Regions from separate parts of the Isoptericola sp. MSGPD8_1_ISO-PGPR-S23-394 genome, predicted to be linked through region 2. Evidence: riboswitches for the same ligand, from Rfam matches in the RefSeq annotation. Region 2 holds a riboswitch; each other region holds the start of a gene.
The links. A riboswitch is a leader RNA that binds a small molecule or an ion and turns the genes downstream of it on or off. The one in region 2 is predicted to bind thiamine pyrophosphate.
Positions count from the first base shown of each region.

Region 1 (5,126 bases), 1.1 Mb from region 2:
CCCGGTGGGCGATGATCTCCAGCGAGCCGGCGGGTTCGAGGAGCGGGAAGTACAGGGGCATGGCGCCCCACAGGAGGTACGCCCCCAGCCCGAGAGGGAGGCCACCGCGGGCCGGTGTCGGGGTGGGGGTGTGCGTCACCAGCGCAGGATATGCCGTGGGGTGACCAGGGCCACGGCGGACGGATTTCCGCCGCGGGCGTCGGGCCGCTATGGTTGTCTCCGCAAGGCCGTCCGCGGCCTTGCTCGGCAGGTTGCCCGAGCGGCCAAAGGGAGCTGACTGTAAATCAGCCGTCATCGACTTCGGGGGTTCGAATCCCTCACCTGCCACCGCACGGAGCGGTTCTCATCTCGGTGAGGTTCCTCCGGCACCCGGGGAGGGTGCACGTGCGGCATCGGGGTCCGGATTTCGTCGGGACCGTGGTGGCCGTGTAGTGTTCTCTCCGCGCCCCGATAGCTCAGTCGGTAGAGCATCTCCATGGTAAGGAGAAGGTCAAGGGTTCGATTCCCTTTCGGGGCTCTGTGACACGACGCGGGTCCACCACCCGGACAACGGGTGGATGGTCTCGCGCTGAGTCACGCGCGGCGGGGTAGCTCAGCTGGTCAGAGCGCACGACTCATAATCGTGAGGTCGCGGGTTCGAGCCCCGCCCTCGCTACCATCCACACGGCAACACACGGTTCGACGGCCGGCGTCGGACCACCCAGTTCCTTGACGCACGTTGCGCCTTCCGGGGGCGCGAGAGGTGACACACCATGGCTGCCAAGAGCGCGGACGTCCGCCCGAAGATCACGCTGGCCTGCGTGGACTGCAAGGAGCGGAACTACATCACGAAGAAGAACCGCCGGAACAACCCGGACCGCCTGGAGATGGCGAAGTTCTGCCCGCGTTGCGGCAAGCACACCGCGCACCGCGAGACCCGCTGAACCAGCGGTAGGACGACCCCGACGTGGCGAGCACGCTCCCCGATCCTGCCTACGCCGGTCGCGAGTACCCGGCCACCGCCCCGTACTCCGTCGGCCGCGAGAAGATTCGTGAGTTCGCCGCCGCCGTCGGTTCCCAGCACCCCGCGCACCACGACCTCGTGGTGGCGCGGGGTCTTGGCTATCCGGACCTGGTCGCGTCGCCGACGTTCGCCGTCGTGGTCGCCCAGCAGGCCGAGTCCCAGTACGTCGCGGACCCGGCGGCCGGGATCGACTTCTCGCGCGTGGTGCACGCCGACGAGAAGTTCGAGCACCACCGGCCGGTCGTGGCTGGGGACGAGCTCGTGACGGTCCTGCACGTCGACGCGGTCACCCAGCGCTCGAGCATCTCGATGGTCACCACGCGCTGCGAGATCTACGCCGCCTCCGGGCCTGACGACGCCACCCCGGGTGAGCACGTCGCCACGGTGACGTCGAGCCTCGTCGTCCGCGGGGAGGAGCCCTGATGACCACGCAGCGACCGGAGCTGGCAGCGCTGTCGGTGGGTGACGTCGTCGCCACCCGTTCGATCGAGCTCGACCGCGCCACGCTCGTCCGCTACGCCGGTGCCAGCGGCGACTTCAACCCCATTCACTGGGACGAGGCCTTCGCCACCGAGGTCGGCCTGCCCGGGGTCATCGCCCACGGCATGTGCACGATGGGCTCCGTGATCGGTGTCGTCGAGGACTGGGCCGGCGACCCGGGTGCGATCGTCCGCTACGGCACACGTTTCACCAAGCCGGTGCCCGTGCCCGCACGAGGTGCCACCGTGGTCGAGGTGACCGCCACCGTCGGCGCCTTGGACGCGGAGGCCGGTACCGCCCGCGTCGATCTCGCCGTCGTGCACGACGGCGCCAAGGTGCTGGGCCGCGCCCAGGCCGTCGTCCGCCTCTCCTGAGCGGACCTCCTCTCAGCGGCGTGCGCCGCGACGCGTGGTCCCTTCACAGCGGCGAGTGACACGAGTAACCTTCGAGGTGCGTCCCCAACGGTGGGGGCGCGGACATCGAAGGAGATGCTCATGCCCAGACGCGTCCTCACCCCTGCCGCCGAGATCGCCACCGACCCGTCCGCCCGCCCGGCAGGCGTCTCGCGCCGCGGCGTGCTCGTCGCGGGCGCCGCCGGGGCCCTCACGCTCGCCACCGGCGCCGAGGCGTGGGCCGCCGGGCACACCGGAGCGGGTCGCCCCTGGCCTGGCCACGCCGGGGGGTCCGCCGGATCCGTGCGGCGCGCCCACGAGTTCCTCGGCGTGATGACCGACGCGTACCCCGAGGTCGACACCGGGCCCCGCCTGGCCCAGTCCTACGCCGACCAGCTCGGGCTCTTCTCGACCGCCTTCGTCTACGACGTCGCCCTGATGATCTGCGCCTCGCTCGCCGGGGGGCACGTGGAGCGGGCCACCACCCTGGCCGACGGCCTCGTCTTCGCCCAGGAGCACGACCCGGCCCACGACGACGGACGCCTGCGCCAGGGCTACAACGCCGGCCCGTACACGTTCTACGACGGCTCCGCACAGGCCTACGGGCTCGAGCTGCCCGACGGCACCGCGAACATCGGCTGGCAGTTCGGGTTCCTCGGGACCGCGGTCGGAGACATGGCCTGGCCTGGCATCGCCCTGCTGCACACCTACGAGGCGACCGGCGACCGGCGCTATCGGGACGCCGCGGTGCGGATCGGCGAGTGGATCCTCGACAACACCTGGTCGGAGCGCACGCTCGGCGGGTTCTCCTTCGGGGTCGACGGCGGCAACGCCCCGATCCCCAACGGCTCGACCGAGCACAACGTCGACTGCGTGGCGTTCTTCCGCCAGCTCGACGCGCTGGCCGGCGGCCGGCGCTGGCGCCGGGCGGAGCGTCACGCCCGCGAGTTCGTCGACCGCATGTGGGACCGGCGTGGCGGCTACTTCTACACCGGGACGAACGACGGCGAGGAGATCAACACCGACCCGCTGCCCCTGGACCCTGCGACCTGGGGCTGGCTCGCGCTGCGGGCGAACCGGTACGGCCGTGCCGTCGACTGGGCGGCCTCGGACCTCGCCGCCCGCGACGTCGCGGGTGCCGGGAGCTCGCAGCTCCCCGAGGGGACCGCGATCTCCGGCGTGACGTTCTCTAGCGCGAGCCTGACCACGACGGCCTCGTACGAGGGCGTCCAGGCGCACCCGGACGCCGTCTGGCTGGAGGGCACGGCGCAGCTCGCCTGCGCGCTGGCCGACCGCGGGCGCGGGCGTCGTGACGCCGCCCGGGCCGAACGGCTGCTGGCCGAGGTCCGCCGGACGCAGGACCTGCTCGGTGGCGGGCAGACGGTGGGAGGGGACGCGCTGCCGGAGCGCTCCGGTGTCGTGGCCGCCACGAGCCTCGTCGACACCGGGTTCGGATTCGGCTACTTCCAGGTGCAGCACACCGGCGCCACGTCCTGGTACCTCCTGGCCGCCGCCGGTGCCAACCCGTTGCAGGTCGGCGGGCTCCGCCGTCGTCGTCCCTGACCCCCGACGCTGTGGGTTTGAAATCTACGGATCCGCATCCCTTGAGTCCGTAGATTTCATACCCACAGCGAGGTGGGGGGCGTGCGTGCTACGTTGCGGGTGATCCCACGGGAGCCTCACGCAGGGGCTGAGATCGGGCTGACGCGGCCCGGACCGTTGAACCTGACCGGGTCATGCCGGCGTAGGAAGATGGAGTACACATGTCGCACGACGCACCGTCGCGCGCGCTCGCCTTCGAGCGCGACACCGAGACCGGGATCGTGGTCCCGGTCACCGAGATCACCCTGGCCGACGCCCCTGACGGGTCGGCCAACCCTCCGGTGCGGATCTACCGCACCGACGGCCCGGGGGGTGACCCCACCGAGGGGATCCCGGGCCTGCGCACGGCGTGGATCGCCGCGCGGGAGGACACCGAGGAGTACACGGGCCGCGAGCGGTCCCTGGCCGACGACGGCCGGGGGGCCGCCCGGCGCGGAGCCGCCTCGGCCGAGTGGCGGGGCGAGCGTCGTCGTCCGCGCCGCGGCCTCGACGGCCGCACCATCACGCAAATGCACTACGCCCGCCGGGGCGAGATCACCCCGGAGATGCGCTTCGTCGCGATCCGCGAGGGGGTCGACGTCGAGCTGGTGCGCTCCGAGGTCGCGGCGGGCCGCGCGATCATCCCGAACAACGTCAACCACCCCGAGTCAGAGCCGATGATCATCGGGCGGGCGTTCACGGTGAAGGTCAACGCCAACATCGGCAACTCGGCCGTCCACTCCTCGATCGCCGAGGAGGTGGAGAAGCTGCAGTGGGCCACGAAGTGGGGCGCGGACACGGTCATGGACCTGTCCACGGGTGACGACATCCACACCACGCGCGAGTGGCTGCTGCGCAACGCGCCCGTGCCGATCGGGACGGTGCCGATCTACCAGGCCCTCGAGAAGGTCGACGGGGACGCCTCGCGCCTCACCTGGGAGATCTACCGCGACACGGTGATCGAGCAGTGCGAGCAGGGCGTCGACTACATGACGGTGCACGCCGGGGTGCTGCTGCGCTACGTGCCGCTCACCGCGAACCGGGTGACCGGCATCGTCTCGCGCGGCGGGTCGATCATGGCCGGCTGGTGCCTGGCCCACCATCAGGAGAACTTCCTGTACACCCACTACGACGAGCTGTGCGAGATCTTCGCGCGGTACGACGTCGCGTTCTCCCTCGGGGACGGCCTGCGGCCCGGGTCGATCGCGGACGCGAACGACGAGGCCCAGTTCGCCGAGCTCGACACCCTGGCCGAGCTCACCAAGCGGGCATGGCAGCACGACGTGCAGGTCATGGTCGAGGGTCCCGGGCACGTGCCGCTGCACCTGGTGCGCGAGAACGTCGAGCGTCAGCAGGAGCTGTGCGACGGCGCCCCGTTCTACACCCTGGGGCCGCTGGTGACGGACATCGCCCCGGGGTACGACCACATCACCTCCGCCATCGGTGCCACGGAGATCGCCCGGTACGGCACGGCGATGCTCTGCTACGTCACGCCCAAGGAGCACCTGGGGCTGCCGAACCGCGACGACGTGCGCACCGGCGTCGTGACCTACAAGATCGCCGCGCACGCCGCGGACGTCGCCAAGGGCCACCCGGGGGCGACCGAGCGGGACGACGCGCTGAGCAAGGCCCGGTTCGAGTTCCGGTGGCGCGACCAGTTCAACCTGTCT
Region 1 is NZ_CM176517.1:3,004,555-3,009,680, reverse strand. Features, by position in the region: gene rarD (EamA family transporter RarD) at 1-139, opposite strand, end outside; tRNA gene AC3RJ8_RS13855 (tRNA-Tyr) at 246-327, shown strand; tRNA gene AC3RJ8_RS13850 (tRNA-Thr) at 445-517, shown strand; tRNA gene AC3RJ8_RS13845 (tRNA-Met) at 582-658, shown strand; gene rpmG (50S ribosomal protein L33) at 753-923, shown strand; gene AC3RJ8_RS13835 (FAS1-like dehydratase domain-containing protein) at 947-1,426, shown strand; gene AC3RJ8_RS13830 (MaoC family dehydratase) at 1,426-1,857, shown strand; gene AC3RJ8_RS13825 (Tat pathway signal sequence domain protein) at 1,978-3,438, shown strand; TPP riboswitch at 3,538-3,643, shown strand; gene thiC (phosphomethylpyrimidine synthase ThiC) at 3,639-5,126, shown strand, end outside.
Region 1: it holds a riboswitch for thiamine pyrophosphate, as region 2 does, so the genes downstream of both, thiC (phosphomethylpyrimidine synthase ThiC) here and thiD (bifunctional hydroxymethylpyrimidine kinase/phosphomethylpyrimidine kinase) in region 2, are expected to answer to the same signal.

Region 2 (5,126 bases):
GCTGGAGCAGGTGGCGGAACAGGACGGTCCGCAGCACCGCCTCCACGCGTGTGCCGGGGTACATCACGAGGTTGCGTCGCAGCAGGATCAGTCCGGCCTCGGCGACCCCGAGGCCGAGCACGGCCAGCGTGGGCCAGAGCAGAGCCGTGTAGTCGCGGGCGTCGATCCCGACCGCGAGCGGACCTTCGACCAGCTCCTGCAGCACGCGGGGGATCGCGAGCGCCGCGAGCGACGCCCCCAGGGAGGCGGCCAGGCCGGCGAGCAGGCGCGGCAGGGCGGGGCGGACGTACGGGTACAGCCGCAGCACCGAGGCGACGGTGCCGAGCCGGGAGCCTGCGGGGTCTGCAGCCGCTGCGGGTTCGTGCGGGTGGTGGGGCATCGCCCACATCGTCTCACCGGGCACCGACATGCTTGCCCGGGGCATGATCTGACGATGACCCGCTTCGACCTCGCACGCTGGGACCGCAACAACGCCTGCCGGGCCGGACGGGCGCCACGGCGGCTCTGCCGCGACCTGCTGGCCCGGGCCGGCCAGGGCTCCGGGCGCCAGGCTGTCGACCTGGGCGCCGGCGCCGGGGTGGAGACCGCGGCACTCGTGCGCGCGGGCTGGCGCGTGCTGGCCGTGGATCCAGCGCCGGCCACGGCCGACCTGGTGGCGCGCGAGGTGCCCGCGGCCCTGCGAGCCGGCCTGCAGGTGCGTGTGGCCAGCGTCCAGGAGGTGCTTCCCTTGCCGAGCGCCGATCTCGTCCACGCGGCCTTCTCCTTGCCCTTCGTCCTGCCGTCGAGCTTTCAGCGCGTCTGGGACGGCGTCCGCGCCGCGTTGGCACCGGGAGGCTGGGTCGGCGCTACCTTCCTCGGTGAGCGTGACGGGTGGGCGGCGGACCCGGTCGCGGCCGAGAGTCTGACCTTCCACCGCTGGGACGACGTCGTGCGGCTCGTCGATGGTCTGGACGTGCACGTCGTCGACGAGCAGGAGCACGACGGCGCCTCGTTCGGCGGGGCCTCGTTCGGCGGGGCCAAGCGCTGGCACACCTTCGAGGTCGTCGCACGCCGACCGGGCTGAGCCGCTCACCCCGCCCTGGGTGCTCGATGCTCGACGTTCGATGCTGCCCGTACGATGCCGGGCATGGATGGCGTGCAGCTGGTCGGCGTGGTGACGGGTGTGGTGCTAGTGGTCGTCGCAGGGTTCGCGCTGCTGCTCCGCGGACGGCGACGCCGGGAGCGCCGGCACGAGGCTGCCCGGACCGAGCTCGACCGCCTCACGACCGCCGCCGGTTCGGCGCTCGTCCGCACCGACGAGCGCGCGCGGCTGGCCGAGGACGAGCTGGCCTTCGCCGTGGCGGAGCTGGGCGAGCCGGCCACCGCCGACGCCGGCCCGGCGCTGCGGCGGGCGCGCGGGCACCTGCGCGAGGCCTTCCACCTCAACCAGCTCCTGCACGACCACGTCCCCGACACCGACGCCGAGCGTCAGGAGTGGTCGGGGCGCATCGTGGAACTCTGCGGTGCCGCCGGGACGGCCCTCGACGACCTGCACGCCGGCCTGGCCGAGCGGCGCCGCTCCGCCCGCGCGACGCCGGAGGCGGTCGCACGGGTCGAGGAGCGCATCGACGCCGTACGGAGCGCCGTCGATCCGGCACGCGCGGACGTCGAGCGGCTTCGCGCCGACTACACGGACCACGCGCTCGCGCCGGTGGCGGACAACCCGGCGCAGGCCGCCCGGCTGCTGGACTTCGCCGCTCGCAGCGCGGCGGCTGCGCGGCGCCGCCTCACCTCGCAGCAGGTCGCCCAGGCGGTGGCCGGGACGCGCGCGGCCGAAGAGGCCGTCCACCGCGCCGAGGGTCTGCTCGCCGCCGTCGAGGACTTCGAGTCCGAGGCCCTGCGCGCCGAGGCCGCGCTCGGCGCGCTGGTCGCGGAGTCCCGCACCGAGCTCGCCCAAGCACGTGCGATGCCCGCGGACCGGCGTCGGGGACCCGTCGACACCGCCGCGGACGCCCTCGAGGACACCCTGGCGTCGCTCCCGCCGTCCGACGGGCCGAGCGACCCGATCGCCACCCTGACACGGCTCCGGGAGACCAACACCGCCCTGGACGACGCCGTGCGCGACCGCCTCGAGCGCGACGAGCGGGCCCGACGGGCGACCGCCCAGCGGGGTCCCGCGCTCGACGATGCCGCCCGCCAGGTGGCAGCGGCCCGGTCCGTCGTCGACGACTACCGCGCACCCGTCGGGCCGGACGCCCGCACCCGGCTCGCCGAGGCGGCACGCGAGCTCGCGGCAGCTCGCGCCGCCACCGACGCCGAGTCGTCGGTCGACGGCGCCCGCCGCGCCGCGGCGCTCGCCACCGAGGCGACCGAGCTCGCCCGCCGCGACCTCGCGCGGGCGGGCGGCGGTGCGGCGCGGCCGTGGGACGAGCGACGGCCCACGGCCGCGGGGCGCGGGAGCTCGGGGGCCTTCGGCGCCGTGCTGGGCGGCATGGTCCTCGGCGGGATCCTGGACGAGATCGGCGACCTGTTCGACTGACGGATCCCGCGGTCCCGCCGGGCCGCACCCGGCAGGACTCAGGCCCGCAGGAGCCGACACGAGTCAGCCCGGCTCAGCCCGGCACAGGGCCCCGGCGCGCCGCCCACAGATGGTCCACCGGCCCGTTCCCCCGACCGACCTCCAGGGCCGCCCCGGCAGCGATCGCACCGGTGAGCCACGACTTCGTCTCCCGCAACGCCTCGGCCCAGTCGCCGCCGCGCGCGTATCGCGTCACCAGGCCGCTCGACAACGAGCAGCCCGTGCCGTGCGTGCTGGACGTGCGCAACCGGGTACCGGGGACCTCGACCACCAGCCCGTCGGGTGCGACGAGCGCGTCGGGCACCTGGTCCCCGTCCAGGTGGCCGCCCTTGGCCACGACGCGCACGCCGTGCCGCTCGGCCAGCACCGCCGCCTGGCCCAGCACCCCCCGCCAGTCGGTGGCGACGGGCTCGCACAGCAGCACGGCGAGCTCGGCCGTGTTGGGCGTGACGACGTCCGCGTGGTCCAGCACCCGGCGCAGGGCCTCCTCGCCGTCGCCGTCCAGCAGACGGTCTCCGGAGGTGGCGACCATGACGGGATCGACCACCACCGGGGGCCGCGACGGCCCGGCGAGCCGGTCGAGCCACTCGTCGACGACGTGGGCCGCTCCGGCGGTGGCCAGCATGCCGATCTTGACCCCGTCGAGCGTCACGTCGGCGCACAGGGTCTCGAGCTGCTCCGCGAGGAACGACGGCGGCGGCACGTGCACCGCGCTCACCCCCTGCGTGCTCTGTGCGGTCAGCGCCGTCACGGCAGCCATGCCGTAGCCGCCGGCGGCAGCCACCGACTTCAGGTCCGCCTGGATGCCCGCTCCGCCGCTCGGGTCGGACCCCGCGACGGAGAGCACCCGCGGGACGGCCCGGCGTGACGCGGGTGCGCCAGGCCGGCGGGAGACGGCCGCTCGGGTGGCGACGGCGGTCACGGTGGTGACGGTGCGCGGGTTCGACGGCATCGCGACATCCCTTCGTCAGTGCTGGCTGCTTCAGGTTCGACGGGTGTGATCTCAGCTCCCGGGCGGGCGCACCCCGTGTCGTCGGACCACCGTAGCGCGGCCGCCGGCGGCCCGAGACGGTGTCTCACCCGCGCCCCGGCGGGCCGGCACCGGCGATCCTGCCGATGCCCGGTGCAGCCGCCACCAGCACGCTGGGCGAGCAGCACCCGCTCCGCCGCGTCCGGCGTCACCGACGACGACCGGCCGGCGAGGCACCGTCAGCGCTGTCAGAACCGTCAGAGAGGACGCATCATGCAGCACGCACCGAGCACGGCCCGGTCGGGCCGACGTCTCACGGGAGCCCTGGCCTCCCTCGCCGTCGCCGTGGGCATCGGGGTCGCCTCCGGCGCCGCGGCCCACGCGGCCGACAACCCGTACGAGCGCGGACCGGACCCGACCGAGTCGAGCATCGAGGCCACCCGAGGGGCCTACACCGTCTCCGAGCGGAACGTCTCGAGCTGGGTCTCCGGGTTCGGCGGCGGCACGATCTACTACCCCACCACCACCGGTGACGGGGCCTTCGGCGCAGTGGTGGTCTCGCCCGGCTACACCGGTACGGAGAGCACCATCGCGTGGCTGGGCCCCCGGCTCGCCTCCCAGGGGTTCGTGCTGCTCACGATGGCCACGAACTCGATCTACGACCAGCCCGACTCGCGCGCCGACCAGATCCAGGCGGCGCTCGACTACCTCACCGGCTCCAGCCCGGTGGCCGATCGCATCGACGAGGACCGCCTGGCACTCATGGGTCACTCCATGGGGGGCGGCGGCACGCTGCGCGCGGTGGACGACAACCCGGAGATCAAGGCCGCCATCCCGATGACGCCGTGGCACCTGAAGAAGGACTGGTCGTCCGTGGCGACCCCGACGCTGATCTTCGGCGCCGAGAACGACTCGGTGGCGCGCCACGAGACGCACGCCGAACCGTTCTACGAGTCGCTGGACGACGACCTGCCGAAGGCCTACCTGGAGCTCGACGGGGCGAGCCATTTCGCCCCCAACTACTCCAACACGACGATCGCGAAGTACTCGATCTCCTGGCTCAAGCGGTTCGTCGACGACGACGACCGGTATACGCAGTTCCTGTGCCCCGGCCCCTCGACCGGATGGTTCTCGGACGTCGAGGTGTACGAGAGCTCCTGCCCCTTCTGACCTCCGCTCCCCCCGACCGGGCGGGTGGTCGCACCGTCGTGCGGCCACCCGCCCGTGTGCCCCCGCACAGCATCGGCTGCCGGCGGCCGGGGCCGGGCACAACGCCGGCTGGCGCCTGGACGGCATCCGCCTAGCCTCGGCCCATGGAGACGACGGCGCCCCCGCCCGGACTGGTCGAGCTGGCCCGCGGACAGCAGCTCCAGGCCGACGGCCCGGCCACCGACGCCTGTGCCAGCCTCGACCTCGCCCGCGACGCCCTGGTGGCACGTCCCGGCACCGCCGTCCCCGGCGACGTCATGGCAGCCGTCCTGGGCGCCGTCGACGCCGCCTGGTCCGCCGGAGACCTCGCGGCCTGCCGCGACACCGTGACCCACGGTCTGGCGGCGTGCACCCCCGACGCCGGGCCGCCGCGCGACTACCTGCGAGGGC
Region 2 is NZ_CM176517.1:1,952,523-1,957,648, forward strand. Features, by position in the region: gene AC3RJ8_RS08880 (ABC transporter ATP-binding protein) at 1-379, opposite strand, end outside; gene AC3RJ8_RS08885 (class I SAM-dependent methyltransferase) at 434-1,063, shown strand; gene AC3RJ8_RS08890 (hypothetical protein) at 1,127-2,518, shown strand; gene thiD (bifunctional hydroxymethylpyrimidine kinase/phosphomethylpyrimidine kinase) at 2,592-3,509, opposite strand; TPP riboswitch at 3,500-3,595, opposite strand; gene AC3RJ8_RS08900 (alpha/beta hydrolase family protein) at 3,801-4,697, shown strand; gene AC3RJ8_RS08905 (LuxR C-terminal-related transcriptional regulator) at 4,841-5,126, shown strand, end outside.

Region 3 (5,126 bases), 920 kb from region 2:
AGATCTCGCCGTCGAGGCCGGCGCCGGTCAGCTCCTCGCGGGCGATCGCGTCCGCCCGGCGCAGGATCTCGAGGCGCTCCGCGGTGACCTCGCCGATGATGCGGATGCCCAGACCGGGTCCCGGGAAGGGCTGACGGGCGACGATCGGCTCGGGGACGCCGAGCTCGCGACCCACCGCACGCACCTCGTCCTTGAACAGCGTCCGCAACGGTTCGACGAGGTCGAACTGCAGGTCGTCGGGGAGCCCGCCCACGTTGTGGTGGCTCTTGATGTTGGCCGCGCCCTCGCCGCCGCCGGACTCCACGACGTCGGGGTACAGGGTGCCCTGCACCAGGTACTCGACCTGCTCCCCGTGCTCACCGGCGTCGGCGACGATGTCGCGCGCCGCGTCCTCGAAGACGCGGATGAACTCGCGGCCGATGATCTTGCGCTTGGTCTCCGGGTCGCTGTGCCCCTCGAGGGCGTCGAGGAACCGCTTGCGCTCGTCGCGCACCACGAGGTTCACGCCGGTGGCGGCGACGAAGTCGCGCTCGACCTGCTCGACCTCTCCCTCGCGCAGGAGCCCGTGGTCGACGAACACGCACGTGAGCTGGTCCCCCACGGCGCGCTGCACGAGCGCCGCGGCGACGGAGGAGTCCACGCCGCCGGACAGCCCGCAGATCACCCGGGCGTCGCCCACCTGGGCGCGGATGGCCGCGACCTGGTCGGCAATGACGTTGTCCGGCGTCCAGTCGGGCCGCAGCCCGGCGCCGGAGTACAGGAAGTGCTCGAGGACCTGCTGCCCGTGCGCGGAGTGCTTGACCTCCGGGTGCCACTGCACGCCGTAGAGGCGGCGTGCGGGGTCCTCGAACGCGGCGACCGGCGAGCCGGACGACGTCGCCAGGACGTCGAAGCCCTCGGGGGCGGCGTGCACCGAGTCGCCGTGGCTCATCCAGGTGGTCTGCGTCGCCGGGGTGTCCGCGAGGAGCACGCCGGCGGAGCAGACCTCGACCTCCGTGCCGCCGTACTCGCGGGTGCCCGTCTGGGCGACCTTCCCGCCGAGCGCCTGCGCCATCGCCTGGAAGCCGTAGCAGATGCCGAGGACGGGCACGCCCGCCTCGAACAGCGCGGCGTCGACGAACGGCGCACCGGTGGCGTACACCGACGACGGGCCGCCCGAGAGGATGATCGCCGCCGGGTTCTTGGCGAGCATCTGCTCCGGTGTCCACGTGTGGGGCACGATCTCGGAGTAGACCCTGGCCTCGCGCACGCGTCGCGCGATGAGCTGGGCGTACTGGGCGCCGAAGTCGACCACGAGGACGGGGCGCGGGGTGGGGGCAGGGGCGGTGGCGGGAGACGTCACGGGGCCAGGATAGAGGTCCGGTGGAGGCCGGCGGGCGCCGGACCAGCACTCAGGACGTCGGGTAGGTCACCTCGACACGGCGGTTCAGCGCCCGGCCGGCCGGGTTGTCCTCCCCACCCGTCGTGTTGTCCGCGACAGGTTCGCTCTCACCGTGCCCGCTGACCTGCAGGTCCAGGTCGCCGCGCGCTTCCCCGAGGACGTCGGCGACCGCCTGCGCCCGTTCCTCGGACAGGGCCTGGTTGTCGGCCGCGGAACCCACCGCGTCCGTGTGCCCGTCCACCCGCACGGCGGCGTCCTGCGGGATCCGCTCGGCCAGCTCCGCGACCGCTTCGGCAGCCCGGTCGGTGAGGTCGGCCGATCCGAAGTCGAACAGGAGGTCCGAGGTCAACGTCACGACGGTGTCGTCCGCCTCCTCGACGGTGCGCTCGAGGGTCGTGGTGGCGTCCGCCGGGTCGAGGGCGAACGTCGGGTCGGCGGGATCGAGGGCAAGCGTCGCGTCCGCGGCCATCTCGGCCGTGATCTCCACGGACTCGAGCTCGGCACGCTCGGCCGCCAGCTCCTCGGCCACCTCGGCCACGGCCGCGCCGTGCGGGTGGGGGCTCGGGGACGACGTCGCGTGCGCCGGCCCGGCGAGCGTCGTCGCGGACAGCACCACGACGCCTCCCGCTCCTCGCGCGACGGCCGACCAGGTCCTCATGCCGGATCGCCCGCGGAGGTCACGGTGGCACCGGTGAACACGGGCAGCCCCTGGCCGAGCGCGACGTCGAGCGTCCCGGGCTCGCCGTCCGGCGCCGGCAGCATGGCCCAGCCCTCGTTCGTCGCGTGGTTGACGAACCCGTCGAACGGGTACTTGGGCGAGGCAGTGGCGCTGTACCCGCACTGCTGCTGAGAGATGGCGCCCTCCTGCCACGATCCCCTCGTGCAGAAGGGCCGGTACTGGACCAGCGCGGCGGTGTCCGTGACGGTGGGGATCCAGTCGACACCGAGGTCGCTGTGGCTGGCCGTCTCGTCGTCGGCCGCGCCGTCGTTCTCCCAACGGAGCGCGTACCGCACGGTCGTGACGTCGTCCCGTACCTCGAGCGTCCGCAGCGTGACGGTGATCGTGCCGCCCGCTTCGCCCGGGGTGTCGATCGTCTGCTCGGCCATCACCACGTCGGGCCCCGGCGCCTCGGCGGTGCCGACGGCCGCGTCCGCGCTCCCGGAAGCGCCCGGCGCCGGCTCGTCCGCGGTCGAGGTGGCGTCGGCCGAGGAATCCTCGTCGCCGCTCCCGGTACATCCGGTCAGCAAGAGGGCCGCGGCCAGCGCGGCCACAAGGCGAGGACGGACGTTCATGGGTGACTCCAACAGCGTCGGCGGGTGTAGCGGTGTGATGGTGCCACGTCTCCTGACCGGGAGACAGGTCTCGGGGGGCTATCCGGCGAGCCGCTCGCGCAGCTCGCGCGCCGCCCGCTCCGGGTCCGGCGCCTCGGTGATCGCTCGGACGACGACGACCCGCCGGGCGCCGACGTCGAGCACGTCGTCCAACCGCTCGGCGTCGATCCCCCCGATGGCGAACCACGGCGTCGTCGGGATCGTGGCGGCGACCTCGCGCAGGAGGTCCAGCCCCACGGCGGCGCGGCCCGGCTTGGTGGGCGTCGACCAGATCGGGCCGACGCAGAAGTAGTCGACGTCCGCGTCGGCCTCCGCCGCGGCCGCCTGCGCGGCCGAGTGCGTGGACCGGCCCAGCACGGGTCCCGGGCCGAGCAACGAGCGGACCGCGGGCACCGGCAGGTCGCCCTGCCCCATGTGCACCACCGGCGCTCCGGTGAGCGACGCGACATCTGCCCGGTCGTTCACCGCCCACAGGGCCCCGTGCTCGGCCGCGACGCGGGCGACGAGCGACTGCAGCTCCAGCTCGCGCGCCGCGTCGATCGTCTTGTCCCGCAGCTGGACGACGTCGACGCCGCCGGCGAGCGCCGCGTGCAGGAACCGTTCCAGGTCGCCGCGGTCCTCGCGGGCGTCGGTGCACAGGTACAGGCGGGCGTCGGCGAGCCGGCCACGGACGGTGTCGGATGTCACGCAACGCAGTCTAGGAGCCGCCACCGGCGTGCCCGGGTAGGCTGCGGTGAGCACGGGAGCCCCGGTCGGGGCTGAGAGGGCGCAGCGGCGCCGACCGTCCCACCTGATCTGGATCATGCCAGCGAAGGGAGCACCGAGTTGGACCGACGTCTGCCCGCACCGCCCGCCGGCACGCGCGACCTCGTCGTGGTCGGCGCCGGCATCATCGGCCTCGCCGTGGCGTGGCGCGCCCTCGAGGCGGGCCTCAGCGTGACCGTCCTGGACCCCGACCCCGGCGACGGCTCCACCCGCGCCGCCGCCGGGATGATCGCCCCCGCCACCGAGGCGGAGTTCACCGAGGACACGGCGCTGCACCTGCACCTGACCGGCGCCTCCCGCTGGCTGTCGTTCGCCGCCGACCTGGAGTCCGCGTCCGGCCTCGGGGTCGGGCTGCGGGAGTCCGGCACGCTGACCCTCGCCTACGACGACACCGACGCCGCACTGCTGCGCCGGATCCTGGCGCTGCACACCCGCCACGCCGTCGCCTCGGAGCGGCTGGCGATCTCCGAGGCCCGGCGGCGCGAGCCCTTGCTGGGCCAGCGCCTCACCGAGGCGGCCTGGGTTCCCGGCGACCACGCCGTCGACCCGCGTGCCACCCACACCGCGCTGTGGCGGGCGGTCGACGCCCACCCGCGCGGCACCGTGGCCGCCCGGGCGGTCGTCCGGCTCGAGATGGAGGACGACCGGGTCGTCGGCGCGGTGGACGAGACCCGGCACCTGCACCGCGCCGGCGCGACCGTCGTGGCGGCGGGCTGGGCGTCCGCGTCGCTGCTCACGGACCTTCCCGGTGTCGCGGTCCCCGTCCGCCCGGTCAAGGGGCAGACCCTGCGGCTGCAGGCCGACCCGGAGCTCGCGCCCCGGCACGTGGTCCGCGGCCTCGTCCAGGGCCGCCCCGTGTACGTGGTCTCCCGTGCCCCGGCCACCGAGGGCCCGTGGAAGGGGCACTGTGAGCTCGTCATCGGGGCGACCACCGAGGAGAACCCGGACGACCGCCGTGCCACGGCGGGCGGTGTGTTCGCCCTGCTGCGCGACGCCCGGGTGCTGCTGCCCGCGGTCGACGAGGCGGCCCTCGTCGAGGCGACACCCCGCGCCCGCCCCTCCACCCCCGACAACATGCCGCTCCTCGGCCCGACGCACGTGCCCGGTCTCCACCTCGCCACCGGGCACCACCGCAACGGCATCCTGCTGGCGCCGCTGACCGCCGACGTCGTCGTGGCGGGGCTGACGGGCTCGTGGTTCGACGTCGACGTCCGGAGCGCCGACCCGTCGGCCATGCTCGCGGCCCTGCGCGCGACCGACCCGCGGCGCTTCTCCCCCACCAATCCCCCGACCCAAGGAGCACCGTGACGAGACACGACCAGCGCACCGCCGCCCCGGCGACCGCCCGGGTCAACGGCGCGGAGCACGACCTCGGCCCGACCGGCGCGGTCCCCGTCACCGAGCTGGTGGCAGAGCTCATGCCCGGTCACGTCGCCGACGGCGCGCCCCGCGGCCTCGCCGTCGCGATCGACGACGTCGTCGTCCCCCGCGGTACCTGGGAGTCCACCGTGGTCCGGGCCGGGGACCGCGTCGAGATCGTCACCGCCGTCCAGGGCGGCTGAGGAGGAACATGACACGCACCGACGTGCAGCACCCCCTGGTCATCGCGGGCACCGCCGTGGGTTCGCCCCTGGTGATGGGCACGGGT
Region 3 is NZ_CM176517.1:2,872,751-2,877,876, forward strand. Features, by position in the region: gene guaA (glutamine-hydrolyzing GMP synthase) at 1-1,342, opposite strand, end outside; gene AC3RJ8_RS13140 (OmpA family protein) at 1,392-2,039, opposite strand; gene AC3RJ8_RS13145 (hypothetical protein) at 2,036-2,674, opposite strand; gene thiE (thiamine phosphate synthase) at 2,753-3,400, opposite strand; TPP riboswitch at 3,443-3,547, shown strand; gene thiO (glycine oxidase ThiO) at 3,539-4,786, shown strand; gene thiS (sulfur carrier protein ThiS) at 4,783-5,040, shown strand; gene AC3RJ8_RS13165 (thiazole synthase) at 5,049-5,126, shown strand, end outside.
Region 3: it holds a riboswitch for thiamine pyrophosphate, as region 2 does, so the genes downstream of both, thiO (glycine oxidase ThiO) here and thiD (bifunctional hydroxymethylpyrimidine kinase/phosphomethylpyrimidine kinase) in region 2, are expected to answer to the same signal.

Region 4 (5,126 bases), 1.6 Mb from region 2:
CAGGTCGAGCGGGTGCGCGCCAGACGTCTCACCGGTCAGGTGCAGGGCACGTTCCCGCCGGGCGCGCAGGCGGGCGCTCACGAGCAGGGCTGCCACCACCACGACGAGCTGCAGCACGCTCAGCACCGCTGCGGCCCGCAGGTCGAGGAACTGCGTCGTCCGGATCCAGATCTCCGTCTCGATCGTGCCGTACCGCATGCCGCCGAGCACCAGCACGACCCCGAACGCCGTCGAGCAGAACAGGAACACCACCGACGCCGCCGACGCGATCGCCGGGCCCAGCGCCGGCAGCGTCACCGTCCGGAACGCCCGCCACGGGGTGGCGCCGAGCGCGCGGGCCGCCTGCTCGGCCCGCGGGTCGAGCCGCTCCCACAGGCCGCCCACCGTGCGGACCACCACCGAGTAGTTGAAGAAGACCAGCGCGACGACGACCCCCGCGAAGCTCTCCTGCCACCCCAGCCACCCGAGCGGACCGGACGGGGTGAACAGGTTGCGGAACGCGACGCCGACGACGACGGTCGGCAGCACGAACGGCACCGTGACGAGGCCGCGCAGCAACGTACGACCACGAAACCGGCACCGGTACAGCACGTAGGCGCCCGGCAGGCCGAGCAGCACGCTGAGCAGCGTCCCGACGCTCGCCTGCGCCAGCGTCTGCCCGACCACCCGCCACGTCCGGGGCTCGCTCAGGACCTCCGCGAAGCCGGAGAGGTCGAGCGTCCGCCCGCCCGCGCCGTCGTCGGCGAAGAAGCCCTCGACGACCAGCGCGACCACGGGCCACGCGAAGAAGACGGCGAGGAACACCAGCGGGACGCCGACCGCCCCGCCCCAGCCCAACCACGCCCACCGGGGCCGGCGCCGCGGACTCACCGGAGCGAGTCCTGGGCGAGCCTGCGGCTCCGCACCGGGCGAGCGCCTTGCTCCGCTGCGGCCCTCACCCTCGCGTCGCCTCCGGCTCACCCGATGCCGTCTCGGCTGAGCCTGCGGCTCCGCACCGGGCGAGTGCCTTGCTCCGCTGCGGCCCTCACCCTCGCGTCGCCTCCGGCTCACCCGATGACCGTGGCCGTCCACTGCTCGATCCACTCGTCGCGGTGCTCGGCGATCTCCGTGGCCGGGACGTCGTAGGGCTCGTCGGCCAGCGGTGCGAACTGCTCCCACTCGGCCGGCAGCTCGACCGTCTCGTCGGCCGGGTACATGTACATGTTCGCCGGGATGTCCGCCTGGACCTCGCCGGACGCGAGGAAGTCCACCAGGGCACGGGCACCGTCCGGGTTGTCCGTCCCCGCCAGGACGCCCGCGTACTCCACCTGCCGGAAGCACGTGCCCAGCAGCGCCGTCGTCGTCGACTCGCTGCCGTCCTCGGTGACCGTGAAGGCGGGCGACGTCGCGTACGACAGCACGATCGGGCGCTCCCCGCCCTCCCCCGCACCGGAGAAGTCGACGTAGTAGGCGTCCGACCAACCGTCGGTCACCCGGAGCCCGTTGTCCGCGAGGTCGGCCCACCAACCCTGCCAGGCGTCCTCGCCGAACGCGCTGATCGTGGCCAGCAGGAACGCGAAGCCGGGGGACGACGTCGCCGGGTTGGTGACGACCGTCAGGTCGGCGTAGGCCGGGTCGGTGAGGTCCTCGAGGCCGGTCGGCGGCTCGATGTCCGCGTCCTCGAACCACGCGGTGTCGACGTTGAGGCACACGTCACCACGGTCGATCGGGGTCAGGCCCTCCAGGCCCTCCTCGACCTGGGCGCTCACCGAGGGGTCCAGGTCCTCGGGCGTGTACGGCTCGAACACGCCCTCCTCGACCGCCCGCGACGCGAACGTGTTGTCGACCCCGTAGACGACGTCGCCCAGCGGGCTGCCCTGGGTCAGGACGAGCTGGTTGACCAACGCCCCGGCGTCGCCCGCCGCGACGTGCTCGACCTCCAGACCCGTGTCTGCCTCGAAGGACTCGAGGAGCCCCTCGCTCAGCGCGAAGGAGTCGTGCGTGACCAGCGTCACCGTGCCGGACAGCTCGGCGGACGAGTCCGCCGGGACCGGTGTGCTCCCCTGCTCTCCCGGGGCGTCGTCGCCCGTGCAGGCGGCCAGGGCGGGCACCAGCCCGACGACGGCGAGGGTTGCCAGGGTGCGGCGGGTACGGATGGTCATACGTCCTCCTCAGACGGATCTGAAGGGGGGCCGTGCCCGCCGTTCGCGGACCACGGGATCGAGAAGCCCGACTTCCTCCACCGGTGCTAACCGGATCAGGTTCGAGGGTCTGCGGCGAACCGCACTCTCAGCGCTCGCTGGCGCTCCCCTGTCGTTCCCTCCGAGCCTACACACCGCACGCACGCTACGGTGGTGGCGTCCGTCGGGCGGGCCGCTCGCGGCACCGTCCGATGCTGCCGTCTGGTACTGGAGGATCCGTGGAGCATTCCGAGCAGTCCGAGCCCTCGCTGGGGGTCAAGATCGGGACGGTCGCCGCGACGTTCGCGGCCGGGTGGGTCGCGCAGAAGCTCATCAAGGTCGTCTGGGAGAAGGCCACCGGTCACGACGCCCCCATCGACCTCGACGCGGACGACATCCCGATCGTCCAGGCGATCACGTTCGCGGCGGTCACCGGTGGGGTCGCCGTGCTGGCCCGCCGGCTCGCCCGTCAGGGTGTGACCAAGGCGGTCGACCGGCGCGCCAAGAGCGTCTCCGTCGTGTAGGCCCGACGGCGCCGCCACGGCCGGACGCCGTCCCTCAGCTCCGGCTCCGCTGGCGGCGGCGCGCGAGCTGCGCCTCGTGCCCGTGGGGACGGTCCACCGTGTGCACGGCGGCCAAGGCCGCGGCGAGGCGGTCGTCCGGCGCGAGGTCCGCGTGCAACGCCAGGGCCGCGACGATCTGCGAGGCGGCCGCCTGGACGGGGATGCCGGCCCGTGCGGCTGTTTCGCCGAGCCGGTCGCCCGCCTCGTCCTCCGCGATGCCCTGGACCGCCATGAAGGCGCCCTTGGCCTGCTCGACCGCAGCGGCCGAGACCATCGCGCGCCCCACCGCACGGTGCGACTCGCGGTCCAGTGCTTCCCTCGTCACCGGGCTGATGTCGAGCACGTAGCCCACCACGTGGCTGACCGCGCCCTCGTCGTCGTGCTGCGCCTGCCCCGTGACGACCACGGTGCGGGCCTTCCCGTGCGGGTCGACGATGCGGTGCGCGCTGCTGAACGGTCGCCCGGCCCGCAACGCCACGACCGCTGTCCGGGAGAGCCGTGCGCGGTCGTCGGGGTGGGTGCGGCTGCGCAGCAGGTCGACGGTGGGCTCGATCTCTCCCGGCTCCCGCCCGTGCATCCGGTAGACCTCGTCGGACCACCACGTCAGCCCGGACTCGACCTCGACCCGGTACCGACCCACGACGAGCTGCACGCCAGCGGCCAGCGCCTCGGCGGCCGCGGCCAGACCTGTCGCTCGGCTGGTGCGGTGCGACGACGACCCGCTCATGACGACTCTCCGGATTCCCGGGCACGGCGCCCGGTCAGGACTGGTGTGCCGCCCACCGTACTCCCGGGGTGGAGAACTGCCACCCGAGGGCCGATGCTTCACCCGACGGGCTTCAGCGACGACTTGTCGTCGGATGCGGGTGCCTCGCCGGCCACCTCCCGGCGATGTGCACGGACCGAGTGGACGACCGCGCCCACCCAGACGACAACCACGACGCCGAAGACGACCGCCGCGGCGGCACCTTCCAGGGACACGAACTCGGTCCCGAGGAGCGTCCGCGTGTTCGTCAGGACGATGAGGCCGCCGACGGCCGACCCGAGGACGCGCGGAGGAACCCACCGCACGATCCAGGCCGCGATCGGGGCGGCAATCAGCCCGCCGATCAGCAGGGCGATCGCCCAGGAAGTCTCGATCCCCGCCGTCCCGAGCCCGACGAAAAAGCCGAGGCTCGCAGCCACTGCGACGAAGAACTCGCTGGTGTCGATCGAACCGATGACCTTCCGGGGCTCGAGCCGCCCGCTCGCGAGGATCGCCGGGGTACCGACCGGCCCCCAGCCCCCGCCGCCCGTCGCGTCCATGAATCCGGCGACCAGCCCGAGCGGGGTGAGGAAGCGTCGGCGCAGCGGCTGGCCCACCCGGTCGGTGCGGAGCCCCCGGAACGTGAACCGGAACAGGACGTAGAGGCCCAGGCCGAGGAGCAGCACGGACATCAGCGGGCCGGCGATCTCCGTCGAGAGCCACGAGAGGAACGTGGCCCCGACGAAAGCTCCCACCGCACCGGGGACACCGATCCGCGCGACGACGCGCCAGTCGACGTTCCCGAAACGCCAGTGCGAGGCGCCGGAGGCGAGGGTGGTCCCGATCTCGGCCAGGTGCACGGTCGCCGAGGCAGCCGCGGGGTTGGTGCCGATCATCAGCAGGAGGGTCGTCGAGGTGACGCCATAGGCCATGCCGAGGCTGCCGTCGACGAGCTGTGCCCCCAGACCGACCAGGGCGAGGAGTACGAGGGTGTGCACGGTGACCTCCGGAGACGGATCGGCATTACTCGACATACCCTATAGGTTCAGTCGGGTTTTGGGGAGACGTTCGCCCGACGGGATCGATCCCGGCCTACGGGTTCTCCCAGGCCTCCTCGTCGTCCACCAGCCGGCGCAGCTCCTCCGGCACCGACCCGGCGGCCAGGTCAGCCAGCGTGACCTGCGCGAGAACGGCTCGCACGTTCGCCCGCAGCGCCACCCACACGTGGAGCAACGATGCTGCGGAACCCGAGTAGTCGAGATCCGAGGGCCGCTGGTCACGCACGTAGACCAGGGGGCCGTCGACCGCGCGCACGACGTCAGCCACGGTCACACGATCCGCCGGCCGTGCGAGCACGTACCCACCGCCGACCCCTCGCCGGCTGGCGACGATCCCGTCCCGACGCAGATCCCGCAGGATCGCCTCGAGGAACCGGTGGGGGACGTCCTGTGCGGACGCGAGGGCCTCGGCAGACACGGGGGCGCCGTCCGTGACGGCCGCCAGCTCGATCGACGCCCGCACCGCGTAGTCGGCCTTCGCCGAGATCCTCACCTACGCCGCCTCCCTGTCTGCTCGCGGGTCTGCCCGCGCCGCGCGGAGCACCTCGCATGATACGTGCCCTGCCCTGCCCGAAACGCTTGCCCCAGAATGCAGTCAGGC
Region 4 is NZ_CM176517.1:363,904-369,029, reverse strand. Features, by position in the region: gene AC3RJ8_RS01670 (ABC transporter permease) at 1-870, opposite strand, end outside; gene AC3RJ8_RS01665 (thiamine ABC transporter substrate-binding protein) at 1,047-2,141, opposite strand; TPP riboswitch at 2,197-2,301, opposite strand; gene AC3RJ8_RS01660 (DUF4235 domain-containing protein) at 2,399-2,683, shown strand; gene AC3RJ8_RS01655 (PAS and ANTAR domain-containing protein) at 2,718-3,449, opposite strand; gene AC3RJ8_RS01650 (sulfite exporter TauE/SafE family protein) at 3,548-4,465, opposite strand; gene AC3RJ8_RS01645 (RrF2 family transcriptional regulator) at 4,560-5,018, opposite strand.
Region 4: it holds a riboswitch for thiamine pyrophosphate, as region 2 does, so the genes downstream of both, AC3RJ8_RS01665 (thiamine ABC transporter substrate-binding protein) here and thiD (bifunctional hydroxymethylpyrimidine kinase/phosphomethylpyrimidine kinase) in region 2, are expected to answer to the same signal.